3 regions of the Paraglaciecola sp. IT1134 genome follow, and region 2 is predicted to be linked to each of the others. Evidence: predicted binding sites of a transcription regulator. Region 2 holds the regulator's gene; each other region holds the start of a gene.

What was found. The regulator sigma-54, encoded in region 2, starts transcription at its own class of promoters, with help from an activator protein. The targets are predictions, from matches to a motif close to GTTGGCACGNNNNTNGNNT.
Region 1: AC3RV5_RS22095 (BON domain-containing protein) is a predicted target of sigma-54. The motif match lies at 5,854-5,872, and genes of this name have one in related genera.
Region 3: AC3RV5_RS03130 (DUF2726 domain-containing protein) is a predicted target of sigma-54. The motif match lies at 5,017-5,035, and genes of this name have one in related genera.

The regions. Positions count from the first base shown of each region.
Region 1 is NZ_CM176486.1:5,045,768-5,056,596, forward strand. It holds gene AC3RV5_RS22065 (diacylglycerol kinase family protein) at 1-307, shown strand, start outside; gene AC3RV5_RS22070 (CC0125/CC1285 family lipoprotein) at 543-1,106, shown strand; gene AC3RV5_RS22075 (mechanosensitive ion channel family protein) at 1,184-2,161, shown strand; gene AC3RV5_RS22080 (PA2169 family four-helix-bundle protein) at 2,482-2,910, shown strand; gene AC3RV5_RS22085 (hypothetical protein) at 3,121-3,450, opposite strand; gene AC3RV5_RS22090 (pentapeptide repeat-containing protein) at 3,740-4,378, opposite strand; gene AC3RV5_RS22095 (BON domain-containing protein) at 5,255-5,821, opposite strand; gene dkgB (2,5-didehydrogluconate reductase DkgB) at 6,075-6,881, opposite strand; gene AC3RV5_RS22105 (DUF2254 domain-containing protein) at 7,072-8,397, opposite strand; gene AC3RV5_RS22110 (hypothetical protein) at 8,437-8,622, opposite strand; gene AC3RV5_RS22115 (hypothetical protein) at 8,792-8,986, opposite strand; gene AC3RV5_RS22120 (DUF1328 domain-containing protein) at 9,030-9,206, opposite strand; gene AC3RV5_RS22125 (AsmA family protein) at 9,627-10,715, opposite strand; gene AC3RV5_RS22130 (YqaE/Pmp3 family membrane protein) at 10,789-10,829, opposite strand, start outside.
Region 2 is NZ_CM176486.1:4,758,410-4,769,238, forward strand. It holds gene rapZ (RNase adapter RapZ) at 1-821, opposite strand, end outside; gene ptsN (PTS IIA-like nitrogen regulatory protein PtsN) at 823-1,266, opposite strand; gene hpf (ribosome hibernation promoting factor) at 1,282-1,569, opposite strand; gene AC3RV5_RS20615 (RNA polymerase factor sigma-54) at 1,595-3,085, opposite strand; gene lptB (LPS export ABC transporter ATP-binding protein) at 3,216-3,941, opposite strand; gene lptA (lipopolysaccharide transport periplasmic protein LptA) at 3,941-4,432, opposite strand; gene lptC (LPS export ABC transporter periplasmic protein LptC) at 4,473-5,036, opposite strand; gene kdsC (3-deoxy-manno-octulosonate-8-phosphatase KdsC) at 5,033-5,587, opposite strand; gene AC3RV5_RS20640 (KpsF/GutQ family sugar-phosphate isomerase) at 5,587-6,558, opposite strand; gene AC3RV5_RS20645 (calcium/sodium antiporter) at 6,562-7,524, opposite strand; gene AC3RV5_RS20650 (ATP-binding cassette domain-containing protein) at 7,802-8,599, shown strand; gene mlaE (lipid asymmetry maintenance ABC transporter permease subunit MlaE) at 8,599-9,378, shown strand; gene mlaD (outer membrane lipid asymmetry maintenance protein MlaD) at 9,390-9,854, shown strand; gene AC3RV5_RS20665 (MlaC/ttg2D family ABC transporter substrate-binding protein) at 9,887-10,528, shown strand; gene AC3RV5_RS20670 (STAS domain-containing protein) at 10,529-10,829, shown strand, end outside.
Region 3 is NZ_CM176486.1:682,463-693,291, reverse strand. It holds gene AC3RV5_RS03160 (FAD-dependent oxidoreductase) at 1-686, shown strand, start outside; gene AC3RV5_RS03155 (ureidoglycolate lyase) at 847-1,368, opposite strand; gene alc (allantoicase) at 1,340-2,374, opposite strand; gene AC3RV5_RS03145 (DsbA family oxidoreductase) at 3,111-3,761, opposite strand; gene AC3RV5_RS03140 (DUF2937 family protein) at 3,932-4,453, opposite strand; gene AC3RV5_RS03135 (hypothetical protein) at 4,588-4,965, shown strand; gene AC3RV5_RS03130 (DUF2726 domain-containing protein) at 5,103-5,702, shown strand; gene mdh (malate dehydrogenase) at 5,786-6,721, opposite strand; gene argR (transcriptional regulator ArgR) at 6,889-7,353, shown strand; gene AC3RV5_RS03115 (endonuclease/exonuclease/phosphatase family protein) at 7,369-8,526, opposite strand; gene AC3RV5_RS03110 (TonB-dependent receptor) at 8,633-10,829, opposite strand, start outside.

The sequences.
Region 1 (10,829 bases), 290 kb from region 2:
GCTGGCCCAAGGTGGGGGGGAACCTAACGTAGAAGACGGTAAACTGGATGTGACCTGGTTACCGCCGCAAAACTCTTTTGGTGGGCATATGTTCAGCCTGTCAGAATTAGTTATGCCTGGGCTTTTTGGAGATACAACTAACGGCCATGTGGAGCACACCAAAGTAGAAAACATCATCATCACAGCGGATTCAGATTTAAAATTTGTGATAGACGGTGAGAATTACACCGCTCAGCAAATAAATATAAGAGTTAATCCCTGCTCATTAAATGTATTGCTGGCACCCAAACAATATACCTCTGGGTAATTTCCCCCCGAACCAAGGAGCAATGAATTTTAACCACCTGAATATGTTTGTCTGGGTATTATGAATATTTTACCGGCACCAAAGTAACTTTTGCGCTAGGGTGTCTGAGCAAAATTTTGCACATCTTACTCACCGTGTTCTGCCACGCTGGCCCGGTTCTTGATACAAGTTTGGCAATAACACGTTAAAGCTGTCACTAAAAAGGTGACCACCAAAACAAAAGTGAGCCACTAATATGAATATACTGCCAGACTATATATTATTGAAACCTAGCTTGACGCTGTGTTTAATATGTTTATGTCTGTTTGGCTGCAGCAGTATCCCACCCACACCTTATCAGGCCGCAGTGGAAAACGGTGATGACGGCTTTAGCCATATCAAGCTCAGCGAAAATCAATATAGAGTGATATTCAACGGCAATAAAACTACAGACGAAACGAAGGTTGAGGATTACACTCTGCTTCACGCTGCAGAATTAACCCAAGCGTTAGGGTTCGATTGGTTCATCATCGTTGACAGCGACACCGAAGTGGAAAGCAAAGATATTACCCGTGTTGGCCCTCGTCCTACCCCCGTAACGCCAATCGGAAGGGACACTAACTGTGGTGTATTGGGTTGTACCACCCCTAGCTCACCCCATTATGCCGGGGGGCAGGTGGTCGTGCAAAAAGTTAAAAACAGCATATTGTCATCATTGTTAATCACTATGGGTAACGGTCAGCCAGATACCCCCTTAGAAGTATTTGATGCCGCTCAGTTGGCCAATAACCTACGTCAGCAATATTCAATTCATCAATAACCACAAGACAGGTATTTCCTCTTAGCGAGTGCTCTGCACTCGCTTTTTTTTGATAATTCAATACCCAGGAAATCATTATGGAATTTAAAGCCCTTGACGAATTTTCAAGTCTGATTAATAAAAAGCTACAAGGCTGGCTAGAAGCAAGCATCATGCATTTGCCCAATTTTGTGGTCGCTGTGGCTATTGTCGTGGTGTTCACTATATTAGCCAGGGTACTTAGCAGTATGTTACGCAAAGGTTTGCATCGTGCCCTGGAGTCACGGCAAATCGCTGATCTTTTAGTCTCGATCTTCAAAGTCTTGGTATTAGCCGCTGGTTTATTTATCGCTCTGGATTTTTTAGGTTTGTCGGGCACAGTGACTTCCTTGCTGGCCGGAGCAGGAATAATCGGATTAGCTATAGGATTTGCCTTTCAGGATATGACGGAAAACCTCATTGCAGGGATTGCTATGGGTATACGCAAGCCTTTCCAAATCGGTGATGTAATCCAAGCCGAAGAAGTTTTTGGTAACGTCAGAACCATTAACTTGCGTAACACTCTGGTGGAAACTTTTTTTGGCCAACTTGAAGTGATCCCCAACAAAATCCTGTTCAGGAATGTCTTAACCAATTATTCAACAATAGGGGTACGACGCATAGAAGTGCCAGTCGGTATCTCCTATGGCGATGATCCCCAGAAGGCTGCGGATGTAATCACTGAAAAACTCAATGGGTGTGAATTTGTCATTAAAAAACAAGAAACTGCGGTTTTTGCCGAAAGCTTTGGTGACAGCAGCATCAATCTGTTGGTCTGGTTCTGGATTGATTATCCAGGGGACACCGGCTTTATGGTCGCTCGACACAAGGCCATAGTTTTGATTAAACAAACTCTAGAGGAGAACGACATACTTATTCCATTCCCTATTCGCACATTGGACTTCGGCGCCAAAGGCGGTGAAAAACTAAATACCATGTTGGCGACAGAACAGCTATCAATGACGGATAAAAAAAACCTCGACGGGGAAAACACCATGCATAAACCGCAAAACTCGGCCGAGACTCCGAAGGATTAATCCTTCCTCAGCACCTATAAAAAAGTTTTAATATTGAGCCACAGTTAGCACTCCCTAGATGCTGGTTCTGCCATGTGGTACCACTTAACGTCTAGTGAAAGAAGAGTCACCCAGGTCGAAATTTCTACACAAAAAAGAAATATTTACCCAAATAGCTGTTCCACCATACATCCGCAAATCCTCACTAGAATTCTCAACTACAGCAGCAATTTTAGGCCAAGCATTTGATTACCAATTAAATTAGGGTTTCTTATGCCATGTTCCGGATTCACTGGTTTGCTTGTTGCATTGTATAGGTTAATCAGACCGAGACTCTGATTGTGTGCATACATTCGATTTCAATTATAAAAGTACTTAACGGCGGCATAGAATTTTATTCAAACGCCATCAAAAAGGTAAACTCCCCGGAAGTAAAAAATGTATTTAGCGCAATGATCCGTGAAAAACAGGCCGCTGCTGCCAAATTACAACCTTTTGCCGTAGCCAAACAAGGGAAATATGAAAGTGATAATTCCGTGGCCGTCGATACACGCAACATATATACCCGCCTTATCAGTACGTTTTCGTCGGATAGTGATCATACTTTTGTTAGCCAGCTAGAAGAAGTTGAGGATAAAACCCTGGACGTGACCAGAGACGCACTGGATGAGGATCAGCCTGGGGATTGCCGCTTAGTATTAAATGCGCTGATGACCGACATGCAACAATGCCATGATCAAATGAAAGCTTTGCAGAAAACCACGTCATAAAGACAAACAACAGATGGGCCCTAAACGTAATATTTTTTGGGTCCTATGTGCTGCACATCGCGACTTTCCTTACCCTCAATTGCAAAAAAATCACCGCACTGTGACTGACAATTCGATGGGTACTAAGGTATGTTACTAAAGCTGGAATAAAATCCCAGGTTAAAGATTTGGATGGGGTAACAGGTACTTGAAATACCCACATGCAGTGAACTAAAAACTGACTGTGGGGGCACCTGAGGATATTCTGCCTTGCAGAGCAAGTAAATTCAGCCCTCTCTGGGCATGGTCTAGCGCTTTGGCTTTCCAGCCGGAATCCAAATGCTTAACTGAGGATTGATAATAATATTGGGCTCGCTGTAGACGTAATCGAGAATTGCGATCATTCAGATCATAATTGGTGTTATCTAATTGGGTTGCAAGTACCTTTATCTCATTAGGCATGGGGAGTTTTGCAGTTCTGTCATCTGCGGCTTGCACAGAAAGCAATAAGGATCCCATGGTTAATAACACAGCTGAAGAAATGGATAATAAGGCTTTCATATAGATCCAATAAGGCTAACTAGTCTGACTAGTGTTGTGCAATTACGATACCAAGACCCCCAGTTAGTAGAAATGCATATCATAATACATATAACAAAATAACTTGTTATTTATCAAATGGTTAAGCTTAACATTTAAAGGAGTAGCTGTTTAGATGTGGTTAAAGCTACATGTGGTGATGAACCCCGATTGCATATCCTACAAAACAGGTATTTTTTACACTTATTAGGGGTTTCTTTGACTAGGAGCGGGTAATAGGTAGAAAAAATTTCTGGCTTGCTACTGTGGGCTACTCAATCAAATCAATATCCATAGCGGCAAGCAGATTCATGGCTTCGAAACGACAAAAGCGTGCCCCTTTTAATACATTACAACGCGGGTCAATATGGTAATCTGTTGCCTCGCTAAAATTTGCTTGGCTAAGATTAGTACGCACAAACAAACTGTTATAAAGGTCGGTACCGGTAAAGTTTGCGCTGGTAAGATCCGTCTCCCGAAAGTCAACATCTTGGGCTTTGCATTCAATGATTTGAATGCCGGCAATACCCAACGCAAAAAAAGTTGATGAGTTTAAGTTAGATTTTTTGAACTTCAATCCTGCCCCGGACATCAAGCCTCGCCAACAGGCATTTGTCCAATTGACACCCAGTAATTTACAGGCACAAAATTCCACATTTAGGAACTGACTAGCATTGAGCTTGACAAAACTTAAATTGCAGGATGTAAACAGGCAATCGGTAAATATACATTCTTGAATGAGCAAGTCTTTGAAATCACAATTGATAAATTCACAATCCTCAAAGCTCAGGCTAGTTAGTTGGTTCCGAGTAAAAATAATACCATTAAATTTTTTTCCATGTGAGTCGTGAAGTCTCGGGTGGCTGCCGGGCATCATTTTTCCTTTGACAGACAGGTTGTCATCGGACAATAACAGATATGCTCCTGAACTTTCATATGCAATAAGACATAAATATCTGTCGTGCCCTGATTAAAATCTGCGCGTAAAAGTTGTTACCGCATTTTTCTTAGTTAAAGCCACCTTGAGGATGGCCACAAAATTTATGTTGCTGTTGTTGTATGTCGCCCTACCAAGCTTGGCAAACGAAACTGTGATTCGCTTTTATACGATCCTAAAAGGAACCAACAACAGCTCGCTTGCAGCCAGTGAACATATCGATGGCACAAAGCCCGTTGGTAAAGGCCTGCGGGCAGGGAAATTATTTTATCTGACATGATTTATGACCTCAAATAAGCGAAAATCAATTTTGTTGCCCATCCGCTTTGCGTTGCTAAAAGGTTTAATGGGATGTCGCCCATTATTGCTCAATAAAGGCCAGCTACAAAATTTTTCCGATATATATAGCCTGGCATAATTACAAAAAACTGGTAGTGGGGTCAGTTTTGAGTGGTTAGAAACAGAAATACTTTTGCGCAACGGCTGGTGTTAGCAGGCGGCTCTGCAAAAAAGAGGCACAGAATGCTGCAAGCAAGCAGATTCGACTATTTTCCCTGAGGAATTTTTGGAATAAGGCGGGTGACGGAATTGGCGGAACGTATTGAGTCACGGTGAGACCCACCATCAACAAAGAAAATGTGAGGAAACTTCTAAGCCTCACACATAGCATTGCCAATGAAAGTATCTACAAAGCCAAAATACACCATCACATTATATTTAAGTTAAAAATACGGCGGTGAGCTGACCCGCCAAGAAGGTAGTAGATAAGCGTACTTTTCGGTTATAACTAAAGGGCAAAAAAAAACCCGCACAGGGCGGGTGTTGAGATATACCTAATTCACACCAACACTAATCATTGTGGTTAAGTTTATTGTTTTTTAAATTATCCACAACGCTCTTCACGTCAGTGGTATTTTCAGCAATTTTCACCGCTAGTTGACGCGCTGCGTCAGAGTCAACCATGCCTGTCAGGGTGACAGCACCCATTTTCGATTCAACTTCGATGTCTAACCCACTTACCTGCGACTCAAATAATAGACGGGTTTTTATTACGGTTTCAATTTTTGCATCATTTAAGGTCTGCATCATTTCACCGTCCTTCTCCGCGTCTAATTCTGCAATGACAGTTAACTGATTGTCTACATCCTTAACACCGTCCAGTGACATGACCAATTCAGTTGCCAGGGATTTATCTACCTGACGATCCACCTTACCCGTAAGGGTAACCACGCCGTCTTTTACATCAGTATTAATATCAAACGAGTCCAGATGACCGTTAAGCATCAGGGTGGTCTCGGCTTTACCATCTATCCAGGCATCGCTAGCGGTGTCCTTCCAGTTGTTCTGGGCATTAGCAGCTAATGACGCAGTTCCTAACGATACGGCTACTAAGACTGAAATGATTGAATGTTTCATAATTATCTCCTTTTTAAAATTCTCAATATCCAAAGCTAAATTCATGCCATCTCGCAAGCAATTGATTATATTGATTATTATCTTAATTTTTGGGGTTGTTAGTGCGCTAAAAACGTAACAATTGCGATAGGAATGTAAATAATTCCGCCATCTAGTCAGGCTAGTCATGGTCCACTTCGCCTGGCAAGGTTGCTTTGCTTGCAAAAACAAATTGCGCTACCGACAAAAGGCTAACGTGTATAGCGAGACTAGATCACCAATCTGGCGCAAAGTCCGGATTGACTATGCGTTCCTGTGGCTCGATAGCCGCGATCTCTGACATATCCTGTGGTGTCAATATCAGCTTGGTTGCAGCCAGATTGTCGCGCATATGACTGATGTTGGTAGAAGATGGAATGCTGATAATGTGTTTTTGGTTTAACCAGGCCAATGACACAGCTGAAGGCGTACTGTTATGTCTTTGAGCTATGGTTTTTAATATTTCATCCTCCATCACTTTACCCACACCAAGTGGCATATAAGCAACAACTTGAATACCATTGCGCTGACAGCATTCTACCAATTGGATATTTTGGAAATGAGGGTGTACTTCAATTTGGTTGGTCAATATTTGGTCAGTGCCTAAAATCGACAAGGTCTGGGCTATCTGGCTCGCAGTGAAGTTTGATACCCCGATATGTTTGCTCAGTCCACGCTCTTTACAGGCCTTCAAGTGCCCTAAGTAGTCTTCCAGGGCGACGTCGTTGTCCGGTGATGGCCAATGAATAAGTAATAGGTCGACATAGTCAGTATTGAGTAAAGTCAGACTATTTTGTACACTCGTAAGAAACTTGGATGCCGATAAATTTTCATACCACACCTTAGTGGTGAGAAAAAAATGCGCTCTGGGTAAACCAGATCCCGCGATAGCATCACCCACTTCAGCTTCATTTTCATAGATTTGCGCGGTATCAAGGTGTCGATAACCTACTTCGATGGCGGTGGAAACCGCAGTCTTGGCTTCCTCTTCTTTGAGTCTGTAGGTACCAAAACCTGGTGTAGGAATAGAAATATTGTGCATAATAACGTCCTCATAAATACATTCGCTTGCTACATTTAGCTTGCGGTATGTGATCAATACGCTTCGTCTTACGATTTACATGCCAACACCTAAACGTTTGATATTAAATAAGTATTTTGGTTTAGAGGCATTGACCGTGAAATATATTCACGGAATTATATATAGCTTTCATTTTGTGCAGGGTGTGGATCTACGCTTTCAGTTCGAGTTGAGTCTTGATTTGCTTTAATCGCCCGTTTATATCCTGCCAGTCCCTATCTGGAAGCGACGTTTCCCGTTGCACCTGTTCAATCATCAAAGCCTGAGAACGTACAAAGTCCCGCTGCTCATCGTTCTTGCTCACCCTAACTATGGTATTTAACCCTTCTAGCAACCGAATGGTGACGGCAATACTACCGTGAGCATATTGACGAATTTGATTAAATGCTGCTTCTCCCATGCCTGCGAATGATATAGGTCGACAGACTAAACGCAATACGCCTGAGTCGTCCCGTCTGTGAGCCTGAGGAAACGGTTTGTTGGTCAATTCGCTTAATATTGCCGTTAATTTATCTACACAGGTTATGGCGGAATAGGGATCGTTAATCCCAGGTGAAAGAGCTCGTACGGCAATTTCCACCAATTGGTGCACAGCAAATTCAGCATCTTGTACCGGTGTACGCTGTCCCCCTTGAATGATACAGTCGATAAGGGTATTGGGCTCACAAGGCAAAGCGTTACCTTGGAAATAAGCCGTGATCAAACAGGCATTTTTGCACACAAAATCCCCCGGCATATGATGTACGTCAAGGGCGATATCACATCTGGAGGCCAGCTTGAGCAAATACTTAAAATCAGTGGTTTGTATATAGCCGCTGCGGCCAGCTGGCAAATCCACATGATTGAGATAACGCTGCTCAAAATCAGCGGCTTGTTTACCCATCAGATTGGTTTGCTGATCCCGGTGCTCTGGAAACAGCCGGTCTATATTGCGTTGTAAATCGCAATACACATCATCAATAACATTATCTGCCTGAATGGCCCGAGCCACGTGATGAATAAAATAAATCAACACTCCCGCACCTATGATTGCCAGCACCATAGCGAAATACAAGGAAATACCGGGCACAAAAGGTGTATCTCCGTAAGACTTGGTGGCTTGAATAACGAGCAAACAGTAAATAAAGGTTGCGACGAAGTTACCCAGAACACATTTGGTGCCAATATCCATCATGAAATTACGGATAAGGCGAGGTCCAAATTGAGATGACGCCAGGCTAAGTGCCACCACAGTGATAGAAAAGGCGATACTGGTCACAGTGATCATCGAAGCCGCAATAGTAGTTAATAGTGCGCGGGCCGACTCAGGAGAGGTCTGGTAAAAGAAGGTAAAAAACCCGTTGGTGTGATTAACCCCGTAGCGGTCTAATTGCAGCAATACTTGCGACATAATAATGGCACAAAAGACCATCAGCGAAGGCACAAACCAAAAGCTCGTCCTGATAGAATCCCAAATCCGCAATATCCGTGTATTCATGTTAGGGGCAACCTAGTCGAGTAATTTAAAAGCAATGAATCAATGTTGCTGGTCGCGCTTTTTCGTCTTCATGGCCAGAATTACCAAGGCAACAACCGCTATAATCGTTATCACGCCAAAAGCGGCGAGAAAGGTGGTCAACAGGCTGCCAGACCCCATACCGCCTGCCGAAAAGATCACTCCTAAGGAAACAGCAAAAATAATAATGCTGATTTGTAGTAACATTTCAGCTACTCCTGGCGTTACGCCATTATGGATCATTATTGGACAAAGGCCGATTGTAAACAAAACCCCCTGTGCCACAGATAACATTCGCGGACAATTCAGGGGTACAAAAAAGGGGTGAAATCACCCCTTTTTTTACAACGTGTTTATAACAGGTAAGACCCGAATATTAACAATCAGTGTCTTCTGCGTTTGCACCTTCTTTCACATCTTCACATGCGTCTTCAATAGCGTTGCCAGCGTCAGTCGCCATTTCGTCCATTGTTTCACCAGCGTCTTCAGCATCGTTATCGTTACAGGCTGTTACCATAGTAAGTGAACCGAAAACCAAAGCTAAAAGGGTAAATTTCTTAAGTAAGTTCATAGTGAATCTCCATGTATTAGTAAAAAGTGTTGATAAAAATTGATTATACCCTAGGGCCTTTACCCCGAACAGCATTTGCTACCAGAGATAAAACCAACAGAACTAGAAACACAAAAAATATAATCTTTGCGATACCTGCAGCCGTGCCGGCTATACCACCAAAACCCATCACACCAGCCAAAATAGCGATAATTAAAAATGTTAATGCCCAGCCCAACATAATATTCTCCTTGATATTCAAAATTATTTTATAATCGAAACATATAATGCGTTATTCATGCCAATCAAAAATATTTTATAACCATTTGATTTAAAACAACTTAAAATACATTAGTGAGTTCCGAAGGGATAATCAGCAATTCATGCTTGAAATATTTACATTAAACAATGGAATAGTTGCACGGCATATCTGCTGGATCAGGCTTTTTGGTTCAGGCAAGGTTCTAATATTAGTTCAGTGATCAAAGGTTAAAAATCCGAGCAGTACAGTAGTTGTAATCGTACCGATTTCCATGGTGTTCCTGAAGTATTAAGTTAAGTGGAATACTGGCGAATCTGTGCCAAAGTCGTTTGGTAGAGTGGGAGAAGACATAAATTGAAATGGCTTGAGCCGATAGGGTGCATCCGCGTGTTTTATAAATTAAGGGGTTTCATCAAATGAGATGATTTTGTCGACTTTCATATCAAAGGCCTTTACGAAACCATTTTTTAAGATAGCCGCGATGGCTGGTAAAAGTGGAGTGTCAATACTATCTATTTGCCCTTCTAAGGGTATGCGTGTGGCGAGCAGATCTTTTTTATCGTTTTCCAGGATCTCGGACAAACCACCAGTTAATCCCTCAAATAGCCATTCAAACGGGTTGTCGCCATCCTTTACGACATCTTCTTGCCAGTCAAACACGTCCAGGTGGTATACCCCTACCTCTACATAGCCTTGGACCTGCCCCTGCTTGGCAGCTAACTCCATGGCAAAATCTATTTCACCGGCTTCAAAATCAAAAGGAGTATAAAAACTTATAAGGTGGTCAATTTGTTTAACGGGCAGACGCTGCATTTCCACGTCGAAATCGAATGTGGGTTTAGAAGCATAAGGATCATAGGAACCCGACATTATTAAGGGGCAAACACCCGCAACTTTTGCTTGCATCGAAATTTGCGTGACCAGACTGCCAGAGAATGCTCGGCTGTTGGTCAAATTAGTGATCTGACCGTTGACTTCTTGTATCTGGGTGACGGTCCTACGTTCGTCACTGAAGGTCTCTAGTGCAATGACCCCGTCAATTATATCGACGCGATCTATGGAAAAGGGCGCTAAACGGTTGACCAATGTGATCCAGGTTTCTTCGTCTTTTACATCCGGGTTAATTTTTTCATCTCGTCCAGCGGTGTCAATGAAATAAAACTCCGGATGGGTGAAGACCAGTTCTGCGACTATGGCGCCATTAAACAATGCCGACCAAAGTATAGAAATATCCAATTGACTAACCTTAATCAACGGCTTTTGTTGCTGACCATCCACCATATACAATTCAATGTCGTTTACTTGATAGGCTCCCCGGTACAAGGCGATATCCACATCACCGACCCTGCCGCTGATCCCGGCAGTGGTGGAGATAGCGTAATTGATGCCCTTTTTAACCGCCAGCGGCGCAAATAAACGCGCTAGTATCAGCAAAACAACGAGGCCTACTGAAATTTTTATAATGCGCGACCGGCGTAGATTTGACATCTAACCTCTCTTAGGATCTTTAGCCGGAAAATGTTACACACCCAAGCGCTAATTTTACCGGCTAGAAAACACGTTACCTTTTGGCGATGATCCAAACAGCGTGGATGATCCCCG
Region 2 (10,829 bases):
ATCTGTACATCCGGATGCGAACTGCTAAAGGTTTTGGCCAGCATTTCCACCACATACACGGAGCGATGCTGACCGCCTGTGCAGCCTATCGCCACTGTCACATAGCTGCGATTATTGCGTTCAAGATGGGGCAACCAAGTGGAAATAAGGTTCTGAATTTGCCAGATAAATTTGGTCACTATGGGTTGTGAGCCGAGAAAGATTTCCACCGCAGAATCCAGACCGGTCAGATGTTTCAGATCCGGTTCCCAGTGGGGATTGGGTAGAAAACGTCCGTCAAAAACGTAGTCCGCATCTTTAGGAATACCATGTTTGAAACCAAAAGATTCAAAAACCAGTACCAGGCGCGAGCTTTTTTTGCCAAGAATACGCTCCCGTACCAGCTCAGCCAGCTGATGGACAGATAACTGATCCGTATCCAGATACAAATCTGCTCGCTCGGCAATGGGGGCCAATAATTGCCCCTCGGCCTGAATGGCATCCGACAGAGATTTATTCTGTTTTGACAAGGGGTGCAAGCGGCGGGTCTCGCTAAAACGCTTGATCAGTACGTCATCACTGGCATCCAGATAGAGTATGGTCATTTCCCATGTCGACGGCAGATAATCCAGAATTTCCACCAGTTCACTGGGATTTTTGGGTAAGTTACGCACATCGATGCTAACCGCCACCTGGTCGTATTCATCTACTACTGTATGGGTGAGCGTGGGCAGTAGGTTTACCGGAATGTTATCCACACAGTAATAACCGAGATCTTCCAGTGAACGTAAAACGACGGATTTCCCTGAGCCAGAACGCCCGCTAATGATGATGAGCTTCATATCAGCTGATTACCTGAAATAATTCTTCAGCGCTGATGGCACTGCGCAATTGTTTGAGCAACTCTTTGTCACTGAGTTTGGCGGCAATGCTAGAGAGGGTCTGCAGATGTTCCTTGGCTTTTTCTTCCGGCACCAGGATAGCGAAAAAAACGTCCACCGGCATATTGTCAATGGCATCATACTCTATAGCAGGTTGACAGGTTACCAACACTGCCAATGCACTTTCCAAGCCTTTGAGCCGACCATGAGGCAATGCAATACCGCCGCCAATCCCCGTACTACCCATTTTTTCCCGGCTCACTAAACTGGCCAAAATAGTTGCTTGATCTATGTCGATCAAATGCTGATTGGCAATCAGACTGATAAGCTCAAGAATGCGTTTTTTGCTGCTAGCCTGAACTGCGCATAGTACGCAGTCAGGATTAAGTATGTCTGAAATTTCCATTATCTGCCTAATGGGTTAATGGCGTTTAACTTTTTCTTTATGCTTGAGCACCTGACGGTCTAATTTGTCAATCAGGCCATCGATGGCCGCGTACATATCGGTATGTTCCGCGGTAGCAAATACTTCGGCGCCGTTGAGATGCAAGGTAGCTTCTGCTTTTTGATTGAGTTTTTCAATATTCAATATGACATGCACATTGTTGATTTGATCCGAATGTCGCTCAAGCTTAATAAATTTACTATCGACATAATCTTTAAGTGAATCGGTAATGTCCACGTGATGACCTGTAAGATTTATTTGCATATCGCCTCTTCCTTCTACAATCAGTCTAAAAAAGACTTTTACGTTGGTTAGACGGGGGTATCAATAAAGACTCCCGATATTTTGCTATTGTTCGCCTTGCAACCATAATACCTTGATCGGCCAACAATTGAGCAATCTTGCTATCACTTAACGGTTTGCTGGGTTTCTCTGCAGCCACCAGTTTTTTGATTAATGCACGTATCGCCGTAGATGAACATTCACCGCCTGTTTCGGTCGCCACATGACTGGAAAAGAAATACTTGAGCTCGAAAATACCCCTGGGAGTATGCATATATTTCTTGGTAGTCACCCGGGAAATAGTTGATTCGTGCATCTCGACCATTTCGGCAACATCGTTAAGCACCATAGGTTTCATCATTTCCGGGCCGTGTTCGAAGAAACCCATTTGCTGCTGCACGATACAATTGGAGACTTTCAGCAAGGTTTCATTACGGCTTTCCACACTCTTGATAAACCATTTTGCCTCTTGCATATGTGAACGGATAAACTGGCTGTCACTGGTGTTTTTCGCATTACGACTCATGGCCGCATATTGTTGATTAACATTCAGCTTGGGTAAACTGTCGGGGTTGAGTTCCACCGTCCAGCGGCCATTCTTTTTCGCCACTGACACATCCGGGATCACATACTCTGCTTCACCTTTAATCAAGGCACTACCTGGCCTCGGATTCAGGGTTTTGAGCAAGCGCATGGCTTCGCGTAATTCTTCTTCCTTGAGCCGGGTTTTGCGCATCAGGGTGCGGTAGTCTTTGCTACCCAATAATTCAGCGTATTCGCCAATCAACATCTTGGCTTCTTCCAGCCAAGGCGTATCCGGGGCAAATTGGCGTAATTGCACCAGTAAACATTCTTGTGGGGTACGTGAGCCTGAACCAACAGGATCGAACATCTGAATACGTTTAAGCACACATTCCACTTCATCCAATTCAATTTCTTCGTCATCCATGCTCAGCAATATGTCTTGTGCACTCATGGTTAAATAGCCGGAGTCATCGATGGAGTCAATAATGGCTGTGGCAATCGCCACGTCCGTCTCACTAAAATGTGTTAACCGCATCTGCCATAACAGATGATCCTGAATATTCTCTATGGTTTCACCCTGAAAAATCTGCTCATCATCCGAACCGCCTCCTGACATGGGGGCGGGTGCCGATGAGGCACTGATATATTCATCCCAAGTACTATCCAGAGGCAAGTCTTCGGGAATATCGCCTTTTTCCAAGGCGTCACCGGCATCGATGCTATCGCTATTGGGATCGGTTACTTCTGAGCCATCGGGTTTATTGGCCGGATCCAGTGAGGCATCACTTAAGGCACTATCACCGGAAGCATTATCGGTGGGCTCTTCGATTTCCAATAAGGGATTGGAATCCAGGGCTTCTTGAATTTCTAGTTGTAAGTCCAGAGTCGAAAGTTGCAACAGGCGAATGGCTTGCTGCAATTGCGGCGTCATGGTCAGTGATTGGCTAAATTTTAATTGTAAAGAGGGTTTCATCTACTTCTGTTTCATATCCGTTGCTAATCGATTAAGAAGCTAATTTGAATGTTAATTAGTAACTGCGTATCTGATTAAGTGACAACCTAGTTGTCGTGACGACTAATCGCGTTTAGGGAGAAAGACTTAACTATAGCCTGAATTGTTCTCCTAGGTATACATCTCTTACACGTTGATCACTTAATACTTCTTCGGCTGTTCCAGAGGCGATTAATTCCCCTTGGCTAACAATATAAGCTTTCTCACATACATCCAAAGTTTCTCTTACATTGTGATCGGTGATCAATACACCAATCCCCCTGTCCCGTAAATGCTGAATTATCTTTTTTATGTCATTGACTGAAATCGGATCCACCCCGGCGAAAGGTTCATCGAGTAAGATAAATTCCGGGTCGGCGGACAGCGCCCTGGCGATCTCAACTCTGCGTCTTTCGCCACCGGATAAACTCATGCCTGTGCTATTGCGGATATGATTGATATTGAACTCGTCCAACAGGGAATCCGCTTGCTGCTCTTGTTGTTCTTTGGTCAACTCCTTGCGGGTTTGCAAGATGGCCATCAAGTTTTGGTAAACCGTCAGTTTACGAAAAATAGAGGCTTCCTGAGGCAAATAGCCTATGCCCAGCCGAGCCCGCATGTGCATGGGCTGTAAGGTTAACTCTTGCTGATCGATAAAAATCTCGCCCTTATCTAAAGGTACCAGACCCACTATCATATAAAAAGTCGTGGTTTTGCCCGCCCCATTTGGCCCCAGTAAGCCGACAATTTGCCCCGTGGACACTTCTAAACTGACATCTCTAACCACTTGTCGAGACTTGTAGGACTTGGCCAAATGTGTGGCTTTCAAGGTTGCCATTAAGGTTTTTTTTCCTTATTAGGTTGAACGGCTGGCTCAGGTTTGACTTTTTGGGGCTTTTTTTCCGGTTGAAAAATGGTAGTCACCCGGCCACTTTCTTCGTTTTCACCCTGTGCCACAATCTGTTCTAAGGCCATATTAAACACTATAGACTCACCTTTAACACTGCTGTTATTTTGTTTCAGTTGAGCAGCGCCATCCAGGGAGAGTGTACGTTTCTCCCGGCGGTAAACAATGCGATTGGCGGAGGCGACTATCTCGCCACCTTGCTCTTGTTGCTGCCTGTATTTGGCTGGTGTACCTGTCGCAATAAAAATTTCCTTGCCTTCACCCTGACTAGCGTCCACTTCGACTTCGTCAGCATACAGATGCAAACTTCCCTGGTTAATATGCACATCTTCGCGGAACACTGACTTTTTGGTGATCCCATCGCCAAATTGATATTTTGAGTCCACTTTTATGGCCTGAGAAAAATCATCCTTGCCGGCCATACTGGCGGTGGAAAAGATCAGTATGCCCAATGCCCAGGAGTTAAGGACGAGGTTGATAAACGGTTTGAACATGGTTTAGTAGCTCGTATTGTTGAGTGGTTAGGTTAGCCGTAAAGCCGTTACTGTTGATCACATAATGTTGACCATAAATTTGCACCGGCTGATCGGATTGTATGGTTTTATCCAACAAATCAACCTCCATAAATTCAGTGCGAATTATCCTGGCGAAACCTTGCTCATCCTGGTTGCGGATCTCCACACTGTTTTCCAATTGGATGCGATTGGTATCGTACAGTGTGCCTTCATTGGCCGATACCTGCCAGGGTGTTTGCTGAGTGGTCACAAATATGGTGTATTGAGGCTGTTTGAACAAGGTAAAGCCCAGCAACTCAAAATGTTCCATTTTACTGGCAAACACCTGATGACTAATATTGCCTTGTGCATTAAAAAGGGTACTCAACATTTCACTGGCCTGGTAGTTGGGTTGCCAGGCGGTTTCCGTTTCCGTCAGCGGTATGTTCTCTTCCTCGGACAGCCACTGGGGCAAATTGGTTGCCACCACTAATATAAACAGTAACCCAATACTCAACGTTACTCTGTTCATGAACTAGTTCCGTGAGTTTTATTGATTTGTCCTTTAGCATGCAATATCAGATCACACACCTCACGCACTGCCCCTTTTCCACCGCCAAGCTGAGTCACATACAACGCGCTTTTCTGCACAAATGGGTGTGCATCTGCCACAGCTATGCTCACACCAGCCAGGTTAAACATGCCAATGTCTGGCATATCATCACCTATAGCGGCGGTCGCATCTTTTGAAATACTCAGCGCGCCCTGCAATGCCTCAAGGGCCTGGTGTTTTTCTTCGCAGCCCTGAATGATATGTTGTACTCCGAGGGACGTCATGCGCTGATCCACGATATTGGAACGACGGCCAGTGATAACGGCAACCTGTATACCTATATTCACCAAGGCTTTAACCCCGTATCCATCCCGGGTGTGAAAAGCTTTTAATTCTTCGCCGTTGTTGCCTAAATAAATACGACCATCGGAAAATACCCCGTCTACATCACACACTAACAACTTGAGACGGGAGAACCTGTCCATTATGGTTTTGGGTTTAGGTCCGTAAAGGGTATTGATTTCTCCCATCAGATCACTCCTGCGGATAATAATACCTGCATATTAATAGCACCGATAGGATGGTTATTATCATCCACTACAAACAGTGAGTTTATTTTACGATGTTGCATGATATTCAAAACTTCCGCCGCCAGGGTTTCTTGTCTGGCGGTAATGCTATTGGCGGTCATCACCGCCTGAATTTGCACACTGTGCACGTCAATTCTGGCGTCCAGTACCCGACGTAAATCACCATCGGTAAAAATACCTAACAAACGGCCATCCTGGTCGACAACGCCGGCCATACCCAAGCCTTTGCGCGAGATTTCCAGCAATGCCTCACTCAGGGTCTGCTCAGGCGCAACCAAAGGTAATTGGCCGCCTCGGTACATAATGTCCTCTAATTTGAGCAACAATTTACGCCCCAATGCCCCTCCGGGATGGGATAAAGCAAAGTCGTCCGGCGTAAAACCTCTGGCATCCAACAAAGCAATGGCCAATGCATCTCCCATCACTAAGGTAGCCGTGGTACTGGCGGTGGGAGCCAGGCCCAAAGAACAGGCCTCCTGCTCGACTTTAATGCACAAGTTGACATCGGCATATCTGCCTAGGGAACTCTGATTATTATTGGACATGGCGATGATAGGAACCCCCAGCCGTTTGACCACAGGCAACAACGCCAATAACTCGGAAGTTTCCCCTGAATTGGAGATGGCCAGCAACACATCTTGTTCGGTCAACATACCTAGGTCCCCGTGATTAGCTTCCGCCGGGTGCATGAAAAATGCGGGGGTACCTGTACTAGCAAAAGTCGCCGAAATTTTGTGGCCAATATGTCCTGACTTGCCCATGCCACAAACCACTACCTTGCCCTTACAACTCATGAGCAGTTCACAGGCCGCAACAAAGTTATGATCAATATATTGCGCCAGATGTTCGATGGCCTGTTGCTCAATGGCCAACACCCTTAACCCTGACTGCTGATAATCGCTTGGGATCATAGTTTACCTTGTACTAAAAACAATAAATTGATAGGCGGCAAAACAAGCCAGCAAGATTACCGCTTCCCAACGATTAATGCGCCGACTGCCACGCAAATTAAAACTAAAGACTATTAATAATACAGTTACGCCCAACATCACATAAATGTCTCGCCCGGCAGCGTCAGGGTCCACACGCCCTGCAGAAATTAAACCCGGCATCGCCATTACGGCCAAAATATTAAAGATGTTGGAGCCAATAATGTTACCCAGAGCCAAATCATCTTCGCCTTTTAACACCCCGGCCACACTCGCCGCCAACTCAGGCAAACTGGTGCCTATGGCGATGATCGTCAGACCGATGACCAAATCACTTAAACCAAAATGATGAGCGATAATGACCGCTGAATCCACCATAAAATGCGCACTTAAGGGTAAAAGCACCAGCCCAACCAGTAACCAAATAATGGCGTTTTTAGTCGGTACATTAGAGGGGATTTCGCTGATGGTCTCAGATTCCAGGGGATCCCCTTTTTCCATGTGATAGGACATCCAGGCCAAACCGGCAATACTAATAAAAAACAACACAATCAGCACTAAGCCTTCGTTTAAGGACAGATACAGATCAGACAGGATATAAGTGGCTAACAAAGACACCAGCAACAACACCGGCATTTCGCGTTTCAAGGTCGTTGACGCTATAGATAGTGGTTTAAGTAAGGCTGTCAGACCCAAAACCAGCGCGATGTTAGTAATGTTGGAACCAATGGCATTACCTACGGCGGTGTCAATATTGCCGTTAAAGGATGCTGTGGCCGAGACCATAATTTCTGGCGCAGACGAGCCCATAGCCACTATGGTTAAGCCGATGATCATCGGCGAAATCCCGATATTTTTAGCAAAGGCCGATGCGCCGTAAACAAATCTGTCGGCCCCCCAACTGAGAATAATTAACCACAACAGAAAAAATAACGCTTCAACTATCACAAATACTCTCTTGTTTTTAACTCGATGGCTAATTGTCGCAAAAAGCACTGCCTTTGCCTATGCCCTTAGCGTACAAATAAAAATGAACTTTTTTGCCTTGATATCGGGTCTTTACCCACGACCTAATGTGATATTAAGATTAATTCTAATTTTTCGAATATACCTTGTTACTTTTTGTCTTTGAGCTTTGCTCTTGAAAAAACGTATAATGTGCTCATCTTCATAGACTTGGTCTGACAGCCAACATTAATCATTTGTTAGGAAACCATCGACCTCAATGGAAAATTTGGTAGAAATAGATAATTTAACCTTCTCTCGCAGTGGACGCGTGCTCTACGACGATATCTCCTTGCGTATAATAAAAGGTAAAACTACCGCTATCATGGGCCCAAGTGGTATTGGTAAAACCACCATGTTACGTCTGATCGGTGGACAATTACGCCCAGACAGTGGAGACATAAGGTTTAAAGGTGAGTCAGTTCAGTCCATGCGCCGCAACCGATTGTTTACCGTACGCCGTCAAATGAGCATGTTATTTCAAAGCGGTGCCTTGTTCACTGACATGTCGGTTTATGACAATATTGCGTTTCCCCTGAGGGAGCACACTAAGCTGTCAGAAGAGGTGATCAGCACCATAGTGCTGTTAAAACTGCAGGCCGTGGGGTTGCGCGGTGCGGCGAATATGATGCCAGCTGAACTATCGGGAGGCATGGCACGCAGGGCTGCCTTGGCTCGGGCCATTGCGTTGGATCCTGAAATGATCATGTACGACGAGCCCTTTGCCGGGCAAGATCCCATTTCCATGGGGGTGTTGGTTAAACTGATAAAAGCGTTAAACGACGCCCTGCAACTAACCAGTGTCGTGGTCACCCATGATGTTACCGAAGTGATGACGATCGCGGATTATATTTATATTCTGGCGGAAAAGAAGGTCATCGGCAGTGGCACCCCCAAAGAGATTAGAAACAGCGATTCTCCCTTGGTGCAACAGTTCTTGCAAGGTCAGGCCGATGGACCTGTACCCTTTCATTATCCTGCAGACAGTTTGCAAGAATCCTTTATGGGGACAATTTGATGCAATGGTTGGCAGATATAGGCCACAATACGCTGGGGAAAACCGGCGCCTGTGGTAGAGCATTGTTGATGTTACTTGGGGCCATTATAGCCAAACCCCAGTTGCTTAAAAATACCCCATTAACTATTCGGCAAATATACGTGGTAGGGGTGCAATCCCTGTTGATAATTGTCGTATCAGGCTTATTCATTGGCATGGTCATGGCACTACAGGGATACACCATACTGGTTAGCTACGGCGCCGAGGGGAGTTTAGGCCCAATGGTAGCCTTGTCCTTGTTGAGAGAATTGGGACCCGTGGTCACGGCCTTATTGTTTGCAGGGCGAGCGGGTTCTGCCTTAACTGCTGAAATAGGGTTAATGAAGGCCACCGAACAAATAAGCAGCCTGGAGATGATGGCCATAGACCCACTGCGTAGAATCGTCGCCCCAAGATTATGGGCAGGGATCATTTCCATGCCTATGCTGGCGTTGATTTTCAGTGCTGTAGGCATACTTGGCGGTTATGCCGTAGGGGTTGAGTGGTTAGGGGTGGATTCCGGCAGCTATTGGTCAATCATGCAATCGTCTGTGGATTGGAACAAAGACGTAGTCAACGGCATTATAAAGACATTTGTCTTTGCCTTTGTCATCACCTGGATCGCCATATTTAAAGGCTATGACGCAATACCAACCTCGGAAGGGATTAGCAAGGCAACCACTGAAACCGTGGTATTTTCATCTTTGGCGGTCTTAGGTTTGGATTTCATTTTAACCGCATTAATGTTTGGTATTGAGTAGGAGTAAAAAAAATGACGTCACGGAAAGTTGAAATTCTGGTAGGTTTATTTGTGGTATTGACTGTCGCCGCTGGGATGATGTTGGCATTAAAGGTCGTCAATCAGGGCATGTCTGGACAATCTGAAACGTACACTTTGTACGCCAAATTTGACAATGTAGGCGGTTTAAAGCCCCGCTCCGCTGTTAAAGTGGGAGGCGTTACGGTGGGCCGGGTAGCCAGTATTAAACTGGACACCGAAGGTTTTACCCCTGTTGTAGCGCTGAGTATATCCAAAGATTACAACCAGTTCCCAGAAACAAGCTCAGTATCTATCTTGACTTCAGGGTTGCTTGGTGAACAATATATCGGCTTTCAGCCTGGCTTTAGTATCGAGGGTATTGAAGATTTGCGTGATGGGGATTTTATTTCTGATACAAAATCTGCACTGGTGCTGGAAGACTTGATCGGCCAGTTCCTGTTTAGCAAAGGCAACTAATTTATATTTCACATAGGCATCGAGTTAACACAATGAAAAATTTTACAAAAATTCTATTGGTAGCAGTATTTATTTTTACTGGCAGCGCACAAGCGGTAAGTGAAGAGAATCCTTACCAGTTGTTGCAAGATGTAGCGACCAAGACATTCGCACGAATTAAACAAGAGCATGGTCAAATCCAAAATAATCCGGAAATGTTAAGAGATGTTATGGAGCAGGAATTACTGCCCTATATTGATTACAATTTTTCCGCGCTAAAAGTACTGGGCAAACATTTCAGAACGGTGCCTAAAGACAAAATTCCAGAGTTTATTCAAGTCTTCCGTCAGTACTTGATCACCACTTATGCCTTGGCCATGACTTATTATACCGGGCAAGAAGTGGTATTTCAGCCAGTACGCGAAGTGGGCAGTGACAATACGGTTACCGTGCGCGCAGCTGTTAAAGAGCCTGGGCGGCCGGACATCAATATCTCGTTTAAGTTGCGTAAAAACAATAAAACAAATGAATGGAAAGCGTACGATATGGTAGCTGAAGGCATTAGTTTGCTGTCCAGCAAACAGAGTGAGTTTGAATCCATATTACGCCAGGACGGTATTCAAAAAGTCATAGATATCATGAAGGAGAAAATTTCCCAGCCTATCACTTTAGAGAAACCAGCAAAGGAAAGCTAAGTGACTGATATTACGGTAAAACAAGCTGAAACTTCCCCGGGGCACTTTATGCTTCAGGGGGCGTTAACCCGGGATACCATCCCCAAATTTTGGCCAGATTGTCTGGCTGAGCTGACGTTGGCGCAGAAAACATCCGATACGCTGAACTTGGATTTAGCGAAAGTTGAGCACACAGATACCGCTGGCTTAGCCTGGTTACTCAACCTGCTGCGCGATGCGAAACAGCAACACGTCACATTTACTCTGAGCAATGTACCGCCAACCTTACTCAATCTGGCTAAAATTAGCGACGTCGAGCCAT
Region 3 (10,829 bases), 1.3 Mb from region 2:
CTATGCTGGGTGGATTCGCCAACGAAAGTGCCCCGGGTGTGCATGAGGCGCTGCCATTTTTGATCGCCAACATTAATCGACATATGAAGTTAGAAAAATCACCTGACGATTTTGTGGATATGAAAGGTAAAAAAGTATTAGTCCTAGGGGGCGGCGATACCACTATGGATTGTGTGCGCACCTCTATTCGTCAAGGGGCACTTAGCGTGACCTGTGCCTATCGCCGGGACGAAAAAAGCATGCCTGGTTCTCGCCGAGAAGTGGTGAATGCCAAAGAAGAAGGCGTGGAATTCAAGTTCAATTTACAGCCTTTGGATATCGAGCTGGACGAGCATGGCAATACTTGTGGTGTGCGTTTCGTTAAAACTGAAATGGGTGAGCCTGATCCAGAAGGGCGCAGACGCCCTGTGGTAGTGGATGGCTCTGAACATGTGGTTGAAGCCGACGCGGTGATCATCGCGTTTGGTTTTCAGCCCAGTCCTGCTGGCTGGTTTGGCGACCATGGCATCATTTTGGATGAAAGAGGCCGGGTGCGCGCCCCGGCCAAAGGCAAATACGCCTTTCAAACCTCGAATCCTAAAATATTCTCCGGTGGTGACATGGTACGAGGCTCTGACTTGGTGGTTACCGCCATTTTCGAAGGCCGAGAAGCCGCCGAAGGCATGTTGGATTACATGGGGGTGTAATTCATTCCTTGAATCTGCAAACAAAAAAAGGAGCCTCGGCTCCTTTTTTGCTGTTTAAATTGTGATTAACAAAAGATATTTGTCTATGTGAATTAATGAAAGCTAAAATAAACCATTAACCACTATCAGTCAGCCTCCAATCAACGAGTACCCATTGCTCTCAGTAACTAATCAGCTTTGTCCCATCCAGCTTTTCTACATCACAATTATTGCCCTGGCCACTTCTGTCGATAACCAGAAAATCGCAAGCTTGATTCAGGGCTAAACAGAAGTGATGCCAGGTGCCTTTGTGGTAGTTCACGCCTTGGGTTGCCTGGGCTAGAAACACTTCCATTTTGTGCTGGTCAAACTCACCTTTGGGCGCGACCACGACCAGGTAGGGTTGCTGGCTTAGGGGCATAAAGGCCTGACTGCCAAGTGGGTGACGCTCCATCATCTGAATTTTTATCGGCAGAACAAGTGGGGTTGAGCGAAAAATACTGATGATGGCACGGCCGTTTTCGCTGGCAACATCTATATCGGCCAAGTCATGATAGCGCTCTGTGTAACCCTCGTTTATTGGGAAGTGCTTTTTGTCAGGTGAGACTTCAAGCACATCCCCGTAAGGGGCAAAACTGTCTGCCGTTAGGGGCTTTATCAGCATATTAGCCATATTACGACTGGCTATCTTTTCGATATCCAAAGGCACGCATTCGGCTGACACCGCCGTCAGGGAAGATATTCAGCCTCAGGTGACTAAAGTGCTGTTTGGGGGCGATAATTTCATGCATAAACAGATGCTCCCGATGAGCAAATAATTTAGTGCTGGGAATGATCGTCTGCCACTTAGCTGTGTCATTCAAAGCATCTGGGGCGTGGATAAACTCATCGCTGTCGCTCAATGTGCCTTCCAGGTTGAAAGAGTCCGGAAAGTTACCCTTAAAATGATGGGTATCGATGATCACTTTATTGATTGAGCCGATGCAACCAAGCTTAACAATATTCCAGTCTGGCCCCGGATCGCGGCGGCGCTTGGTTTCCCAGCCATCGCCCATATCTTTTCCACGTCCAGGCATAACTAGGTTGTTTTTATCACTGAAAAACATGTCGCTGACCAACAGCGATTTACCACCATTTTTGATGGAAGCCAGATCAATCAGTTCGCCGGGTAAAAACTGCTGCCAATCTACACGAGCTTCGCCATACACCCGAAAACGGGCCACTCCGCCATCTGGGAAAATGTTCAGTCTGACATGGGTCCAACACTCATCATTGTCTATTTCAAACAGGTTTTGGCTATGTGCCTGTACCGCTAAATCGCTAAGAATAGTGAACCATTGGCTATCTTCGTCGGGTTGCTGTGCACTGTGACAGGCTTGTATAGAGATACTTTGCGGGGCATTGCCTCGAAAGAAATTAGTGTCTACATCAACGCCCTTAATCACGCCCGGCACGCCTAGCCTAATGACACACCAGTCGTGATCCCGACCATTGTCCCGGCCATAACTGCGGCGAGACTCCCAGCCATCCATCCACTTACCGCGCTCGGTATATTTATCGTCGATAAAGATACTTCTACCGAATTTGAGTAGGTTTTCCATTTCGGCAAAAAAATCGTCACTACATGCCAGTGTTTCACCACCAAGGCGCTCACTGGCTAAATCGATGTATAGAGTGCTTAATTTTTGCTGTATCGCGTCTTGGCTCATTATTTTCCTGGGATCTTGGTTTGAATAATTAAAAGATGGCTTACTTTGTTTACTTACTTAATCAATGATTTCAATTAACAGGTCAGATACTGCGGTATCAACACAAATAAATTTGGAAAAACAATATAGTTAAAAGGCTCGGGACCATTAATGGCATTTTTTGATCCGATCTATCGCCAAATAAAACTAACCGGTAAACACCAAGAATGTACTCGCTATCTTGAACAATACTCTATTGCTTGTCACCCCCAATATGCATAAAATTTGTCATAACGCACTGATTACGCTACGTGGTCGAACGTTTACTATCAATACTCAATATTTTAAGTTTACTCAGGAAGGAACGTTATTAATTGGGGCCTGTTGCTTAGTAATTTGGTGATATTCAGCGCCAGCGCACGATTACTTTACGGCAAAAAAATCGCCCCCCACCAGGCATTACCTGACAGGCTAAATCTCATTAAAGGTAACATTCAGTCAACGGTTTTAGTGAGTATATTGATCAGTAGTTTTTTATCCTGAACCGAAACATAAAGGTGTTTAATCTCGACCACTAGGAGTTCATTCTAAACAGCTTTTACTGGCAGTATTGGGAGTAGACACCCTGCTGCGAAATACTGAAATTGAAAATATCAATTTTGACGTTTATCGAAACAAAAATGGGATAAATCACCCACAAGTTTGATGACTAGAAACTCTGGGCCGTCATTCACCTTAAACGGCAGCCCGTGTCTGGTTAGTCTTGATGGTTAGCAATTTCGCTTAAGGCCTGTTCGAAAACCGCTACCGGCTGACCACCGCTGATCAGGTGTTTGTTGTTAATGATCACTGCAGGCACTGAACTGATGCCATTGGCTTGATACAAGCGCTGGGCGGCTCTCACTTCGTCAGTGTATTTATCAGATGCCAAAATAGCGGACGCTTGCGCCTTATCTAAGCCGACTTTTTCGACCACTTGTAATAATTCTGAATGATCACTTGGATTGCCATTTTGTTTGAAATATAAATCAAATAGGGCGAGGTTAAGTTCGGTTTGTTTGCTCTGTTCTGCAGCCCAATGCAACAAGCGATGGGCATCGAACGTATTGTAAATTCTGCCCCCGCCGCGGTTACCGAATTCATAGCCCACATCCAAACCTCTTTGCTTGATCATGGCGCGATTCTGTTCGCTTTGTTCAACGCTTATGCCGTATTTTTCGGTGATATGTTCCACTATTTCCTGGCCTTGTCGCGGCATATTTGGATTTAGTTCAAAGGGTTGCCAGCTAATTTGTGCTTTAACCTCTGGCGACAAGTTATCTAACGCCTGGATCAACGCCTGGTAGCCTATGATGCACCAAGGGCAAGACACGTCAGATACGATATCGATTTTAAGGGTGGTAACCATAATATACTCCGGCTGGAAAACATCACATAGACCTTTGGATATTGGGAGCGACGAGCCGTTTTCAAGTGTTACCCCCTATCGGTCGTCAAATAGTTGTCACACAACGGCTGTAAATTTCAAGGTTTACACGCCAACCAGGCACACACAGACTGAATGCTAGTCATAAGCAATTAACCCCGGTGCCAAACGAACGGTTTGGCCTTCGCCAAAAGTGTTAACAACAGTAATAATACTGATTCGATACAAGCCGCTAGCAGCAAGGCGATGCAAATCCCCCAAACAAGCGCTGACGGGCTTAGTGGCACAGAGTAGCTATATTGGCTTAAGGTCTCATCCAGGATTTGCGGATTATGCGCAAACACCATATGGTAAGTGCGTGCAAACACCGAGCCGTTAAGGGCATTCCATTCGCTTTGCAGCAACACTACCCTTTGGTAAATTTGTTGCAGGCTTTGGGCATCTTCCTGAAACACTTTATCCTCATTTTTACGATAATGCGCAATCAGCTGTTGTACATCACCGGCGAAATAACGATCGGCAGTTTGTTGAAAACCAGACAGGCTTTGTTCTGCCTCAAGCATGTGAGCATCAACCCGTTTTTGGTACTGGTCGACAAAAGCGGGCACCTGAACCCCGGTTAGCAAACCCGCGGCAAATAAAATCAATCGCAGGTAATCTCGAACAATGCTCATATTCGCCTCCTATACCCATATACATTACCCCATACCTTACACAATGCATTGAATGTTGCCCAGCATGGTCACGACCTCTATAGTAACCCGAGATAATATAAGGGCTTAAAATTATGTTTACCGGGATCAAAAAAATGCGGTCACCTACCAGGGTGATCGCCTTAAGCGCATACCTGATAACGTTGCACCTCGCAGCGCAGCCTATGGGGAATGATTTATCCACGCCAACCCCAGCTAACCTGTGCCCGGAACTTTTTTATCAGCTGACGATTTCCGGGGATGCCCGATTGTGTCAGATTTTTGCCGATCAGTTGCCGGCATCCCTTTCATATCATAGTGATAATTCACCGGCTGTAACCGAGGCATTTTATCGCGCCCAGCTTAGGGAACCGTTAAAGGTCAGCAAGGTGAAAAACCGGACTCTGATAGAATATGAAAATCGCAATAAAATCATAGTGATATCCAAAGATGGCAAAGGTAGCCAGATAGATATTCTGGTCACTTCCAACTAATTCCCTTCTCCAACCTCTTTTGGCTTTTTGCTAACTTCGCCACGCGTTGAATCTGGCACTGTCTTTGCAAAGTTTTACGCAAGAACAGTCAATAACGTGTTTTGTCAATTTTTTGGCGGGCACTTGCAGGAGCGTGTATGGAACTGGCAATTATATTAATGATGTTACTGATCGTTGTCGCTATAGGTGCGATCAAATTAAATGAGCCTAGTTTGGGGTTCCCGTTTAAAAAGAAAACTAACCTGTTCACCCCGGTTGAACGCAGCTTCTTGGAGTTAATCGAAGAAGCGGTCGGTGGGCAATACAGAGTATTATGTCGGGTGAAGCTTAGCGATATCTTAGCCGTACGGGAAAAAACAGATAAAAAGGCCCTTAAAAATGCCCTTAGCCGGGCAAGTAGCCGACAACTGGATTTTGTATTGTGTGCCAAAGGAGATATGACACCTGTGGTAGCCATAGATTTGGTGCACAGCAACGGTAAAGAGGGATACAAAAGCCAGCGGGACTGGTTTGTCAGTGGGGCATTAGATGCAGCGCGCATTCCGCATCTTAGAATAAAAGTACGCTCTGGCTACACCGCACGGGATATTCGCGAATGCATCGAACACAAAGTGGCGCCCATGCGTCCTAAAGCTGGCAAGGCTCCGCTTATTCAGGGTACCAATGGCCAAATTAAAGATCCCACTATCGCAACTCGCCCTACCAAACCGTTAGGCCATCGCCCCATAGCTGCTTAAATACATCGTTTGCTATTCATTTGCTAAATGGTGAACATAAAAAAACCAGCGAAGTCGCTGGTTTTTTTATTTTGGCTATTTGCCTAGTTTTTAACAAATTCGATACCCATTTTGATATCACCACGCAATCCTTCAAGCATGGCTTCTTTGGCTTTTTGCTCGAAATCGCTCAACTGACCGTAAGACAGGATCTCTTCAACGCCATTTTTACCCAAACGCACAGGGTGTGAAAAGAACTGAGCATCATCGCTGTTGGTTTCAACATAGGTATATTCAACCACATTGTCGCCACGCATGGCGGCTACCAGTGATAAACAGAAACGCGCCGCAGCTTGACCCATTGATAAAGTAGCTGATCCGCCACCAGCTTTGGCTTCAACCACTTCAGTACCTGCATTTTGAATACGAGTGGTCAGGCTTTGAACTTCTTCATCAGTGAAGGTAACGCCCTCAACTTGTGACAGTAATGGCAAGATAGTTGTGCCAGAATGACCACCAATAACCGGGACATGTACATTGGCCGGGTTAAGGTCTTTCAAATTACCCACAAACGTTTCAGCACGAATAACATCTAAGGTTGTTACACCAAATAATTTATTTTTGTTGTAAACGCCCTTGGCTTTCAAGGTCTCTGCGGCAATGGCCACGGTGGTATTAACCGGATTGGTAATAATACACAGGCATGCTTGTGGACAATGATCCGCCACACCGTCGACCAGGTTTTTTACAATGCCGGCGTTGATATTGAACAAATCTGAACGATCCATACCAGGTTTGCGCGGTACGCCAGCAGGAATAAGCACAATATCGCTACCCGTCAAAGCCTTCGCCAGATCATCTTTACCAAAACCTTGTACCTTCACATCAGTAGGTATATGGCTTAAATCAACCGCTACACCGGGTACTACAGGTGCCACATCATACAATGCCAATTCGGAACCGGCTGGCAATTGTGTCTTCAATAATAAAGACAGGGCTTGGCCTATTCCGCCCGCTGCTCCTAAAACCGCTACTTTCATATTTATCTCCTGTAAAATGCTAATCAATTCGCGAACGGAACACTAATGCAAGGCTCGCAAAAAAACAATCAATTGCTAATGTGGATCCATTGTGATTTTGTATGTGTGGGCAAATTGCTTAAGTTCAAGCGCTGAGGCAAAATAGCCACTATAACCAGAGGGAATATATGGCAACTAATAAACAAGAAGAATTGATCAAGGCGTTCAAGGATATATTGAAGGCGGAAAACTTTGGCTCACAAGGTGACATTGTTGACGCCCTAAAAACCGAAAACTTCGACAATATCAGTCAATCTAAAGTATCACGCATGCTAAGCAAGTTTGGTGCGGTGCGTACCCGCAATGCCCGGGGTGAGATGGTCTATTGCCTGCCCCCTGAGCTCGGCATGCCGACGGCGCGCAGCCCTCTGCGCCAGCTGGTTCTGGACATAGTGCACAACAATGTCATGATCATCATACGCACCAGCCCGGGTGCCGCCCAATTGATCGCCCGATTACTCGATTCATTGAGTCAAAAAGACGGCGTACTGGGCACCATAGCCGGTGATGACACTATTTTTATTGCCCCGTCCGATCTCACTAAAATTGAAGATATCCGTGCGCGGGTGGAGGCCTTGTTCGAAAATGTATAAGTCCTGCATGTGCCGTTAGGGAACGTGTATATCGACCCACACTAAACGATGATCCGATGACGCTTGACGGTTTTCAATTAAGCGTCGCAGCGGGTCCTCACGGTTAGGCCAAAATACACCACTGGCTAACACCTTACCGGCTTTTTTAGCCGGCAATACATAATCTGCCCGCATTCGCCAAAAAGTGCTGTGACTGGCCCCATGGGGGTTATTCACAGAGTGCTGCTTGCCACCTTCACTCACTGGCACGAAACTGTTATTAACCAGCGGATGAGTGGTCAAGACCTGGATCGCGTCCTTATGGGCGTCGCCTTCCTCAGTCGAGGCATTTAGATCCCCTAGTAACACAAAGCCTTGCCCGCTGAACCCGCCGTATATCCCTTTGTCATCGTAAATATAAGCGGATTGCGGTGCACCAGATAAATAATCCACCCAAAAGCGAATTTCATCATGATTACGTTTACCGTTGCGATTTTCTGGCCCGTCAAACACCGGTGGTGTGGGGTGGCTGGCCAATATATGCATAGTTTGCCCGTCAATGTTAAGCGGTATATCCCAATGGGATTTAGAGGATAACCTGAAGACTTGTTTGGCTTTTTCGGCGTACCAATCTTGGCCTTGTTGATCTTTAACCGTGTCTATCAGGCCATCGGGCATATCTTTCCATAAGAATTGCTGAAATGTCCGTACCCGGCTTTTGTCTATGGGATAACGGCTCAGTAAAACCATTCCGTATTGCCCAGGATATAAACCAAAACCAAAGGCATCATCAGCGGCTCCTGTGGCCTTGCCGTCATGGTTTAGATCCGCACCAGAGCTAACCCCGGTATTGACAGGGGCGGTGTAGTAATGGGGGTAGTCAATCGGCGCGGCGCCTTGTTGCGGCACTGCTAAATAATTTTTAATAAAAGCTTTTACGCCTTTTTCATCGTCTGCGATGTAGTCAAATTCATTAAGCAAAATAACATCCGGTCTTGTGCGCTGAATGATTTCGGCAATATTGCGTATTTGCTTGTGGTTACCTGTGGCTAGGTGGGTAAACAGCTCCTGCCCTGTGGGTGATTGTTCAGCAGCTAGGTAATTACCCGCCTCCATGCTTACATTGAAAGTGGCAAAGCGTAACGTTTTGGCGTTGGCGTTGGCGTTGGCGTTGGCGTTATTTAAGGTTGTCATCAATAAGATTACTATTATAAATTGTAATTTAGACATGGTTCTTTTGTACCACAAAAATAAAAAAACCGGCTACAAGAGCCGGCTTTCAATTTAAAGTTTAATACTATTAGAAAGTGTATTTAACCCCAGCACGGATTTCCCAAAGTGACGCATCAGCCACTCTGCTCTGTCCCGCAGGAACAATAAATTTATTATATACATATTGTCCTGAATCATTGATTGATGCATCAACAACAGATTGCTGGCGAGGAAATGAAGCTTCTTTTAACACGCCCCAATCATCGTTTAACAAGTTGCCAAGGTTTTCAATAACAACAAACGCGCTTCCTTTATGCCCTTCGTAAAAACCAGCAAACTCTTGACTGATTTTAACGTCAAACTTAACCCACCAATCGCTGTTTACACTGTTGCGATCCATGATTTCACCGCGAGTCAGACCTTCTGAGTCGATAAACGCATTAAATGCGTCTAAATCAAAATCATCACCATAAATAACACTCGCATCACTTGTGGTTGGGATATAAACCAACTGGCGATCATTGCTGTCGCTTTGACCAAAAGCATCGTTAATAAAGTTATCACCGTCGTTTCTATCTTGATTGTCAAACGTATAACTAAACGGACGACCTTCATTAGCCGTACCGAACAGGCTAAAACTAGTGTCGTAACCATCCATAAACTCATGTTTATACGACAAACTCATTGTAAACCGGTGAGGGATTTCATAGTTTGAGGTAGCGATGCCAGGGTTTTGCGGATCCCTAACTGCTGTACTTGTGTAGTTAGAAAATGCTACCGAACTTGTCATCGGACTAACTTCAGATGAATCTGTGTAAGCATAAGCTAATGACGCATCCAAACCAAATTCATAGGATTTACTTACTGCCACTGAGATAGAGGTAGAGTTACCAGAATCACCGTCTACATTTGTTAACAAGTAATCTTGCGAACGACCATTGCTGGTGTAAATAGGACGACCGTCAGGGGCTGTATCGCTTGTCAATACACGTGAGACATCGCTGATGATTGCCGCATTCTGCTTTTTAGAATACAAATAATCCAGCATCAATACATAGTCATTTTCGAATGTATATGTACCGCCTATTGCATATTTCCATTCTGATGGCATCTCAAAATCCGGATCCTGGAAATTCAAACCGCTATTTGATGCTGTGCCACTAGCAACGCCATCGAATAACTCTTGCGGAATATCATAGATTGGACGACCTTCGCCAGTAAAATCCATATCAAAAACAGATCTACCTGTACGGTCTTGACGCTCTACCTGGATCACACCATTATTGGAGTAGTTGTTTGACAGCCAAACATTGGGATTACCCCCTGAATAAAGACCAAATCCACCGCGCACTTCTACTTGCTCGTTCAACATCCAATTAATACCTAAACGGGGTTGTAATAAATCAACGCCATCTAGGTTTTGCTGGTTTGAGAAGCCGTAAGTTTCTTCGACAAACGGGTTTTCTGGGGGTAAATCATCACTTTTATACCAATCGTAACGCAAACCATAAGTAATGGTCATATCCTGGTCAAGCCAGTAATATTCGTCCTGGATATAAGCAGTATTAATATCATAGGAAAACTTGGCGGCAGCATCGTCTACATTATTGGTAACAGCTGCGTTTTCATAGGTGATACGGAACGGCGTGCCAGCTTCAAAATCATCAATAGACCCGAAACGATACTCTCCTTCAGCTTCTTGAACAAACAAGTTAAATACATCTAGGCTCTCAAACTCATATCCACCGGTGATGACATGGTCACCCACAGTATAAGTACCTGCCAATTTCATAGTATCGGTGCTGTATGAAAGTTTATTGGCATGACGAGAGTCATCAGCTCCCAAGTAGACAGTCGCCCGTGAATCATTATTTTCAGTAGAAATTTGAACTTCACCGAAATCGGTTCCCCCTAGTGGCTTCACTGATGCCACAAAATCAGAAGTACCAAGGCGTAATTCAGTTGAAAAATTGTTGCTCCAATCTGAATAAACTGACGCAACGTATGATTCCAACTCGCCTTTTTGTTCATAATAATGATTCGAAAATTCATATTCATCTGAGTCGCCATCCGACTCATTAATGATATTACCGTCGTTAAAGTTGTATACGAGAGATGCCCGGTGGTCGTTATTTATCTGCCAATCTAATTTGGCCATGATTTTTTCATCTTCAACGGGGATACTGGTCGCAAATGCGCCTGGATTGTAGCCGTATACATTGTTGGCAATTTGCTCGATACGGTCTAGTTGTGCCTGGGAAACACCCAACACTTGAACCGCTTGG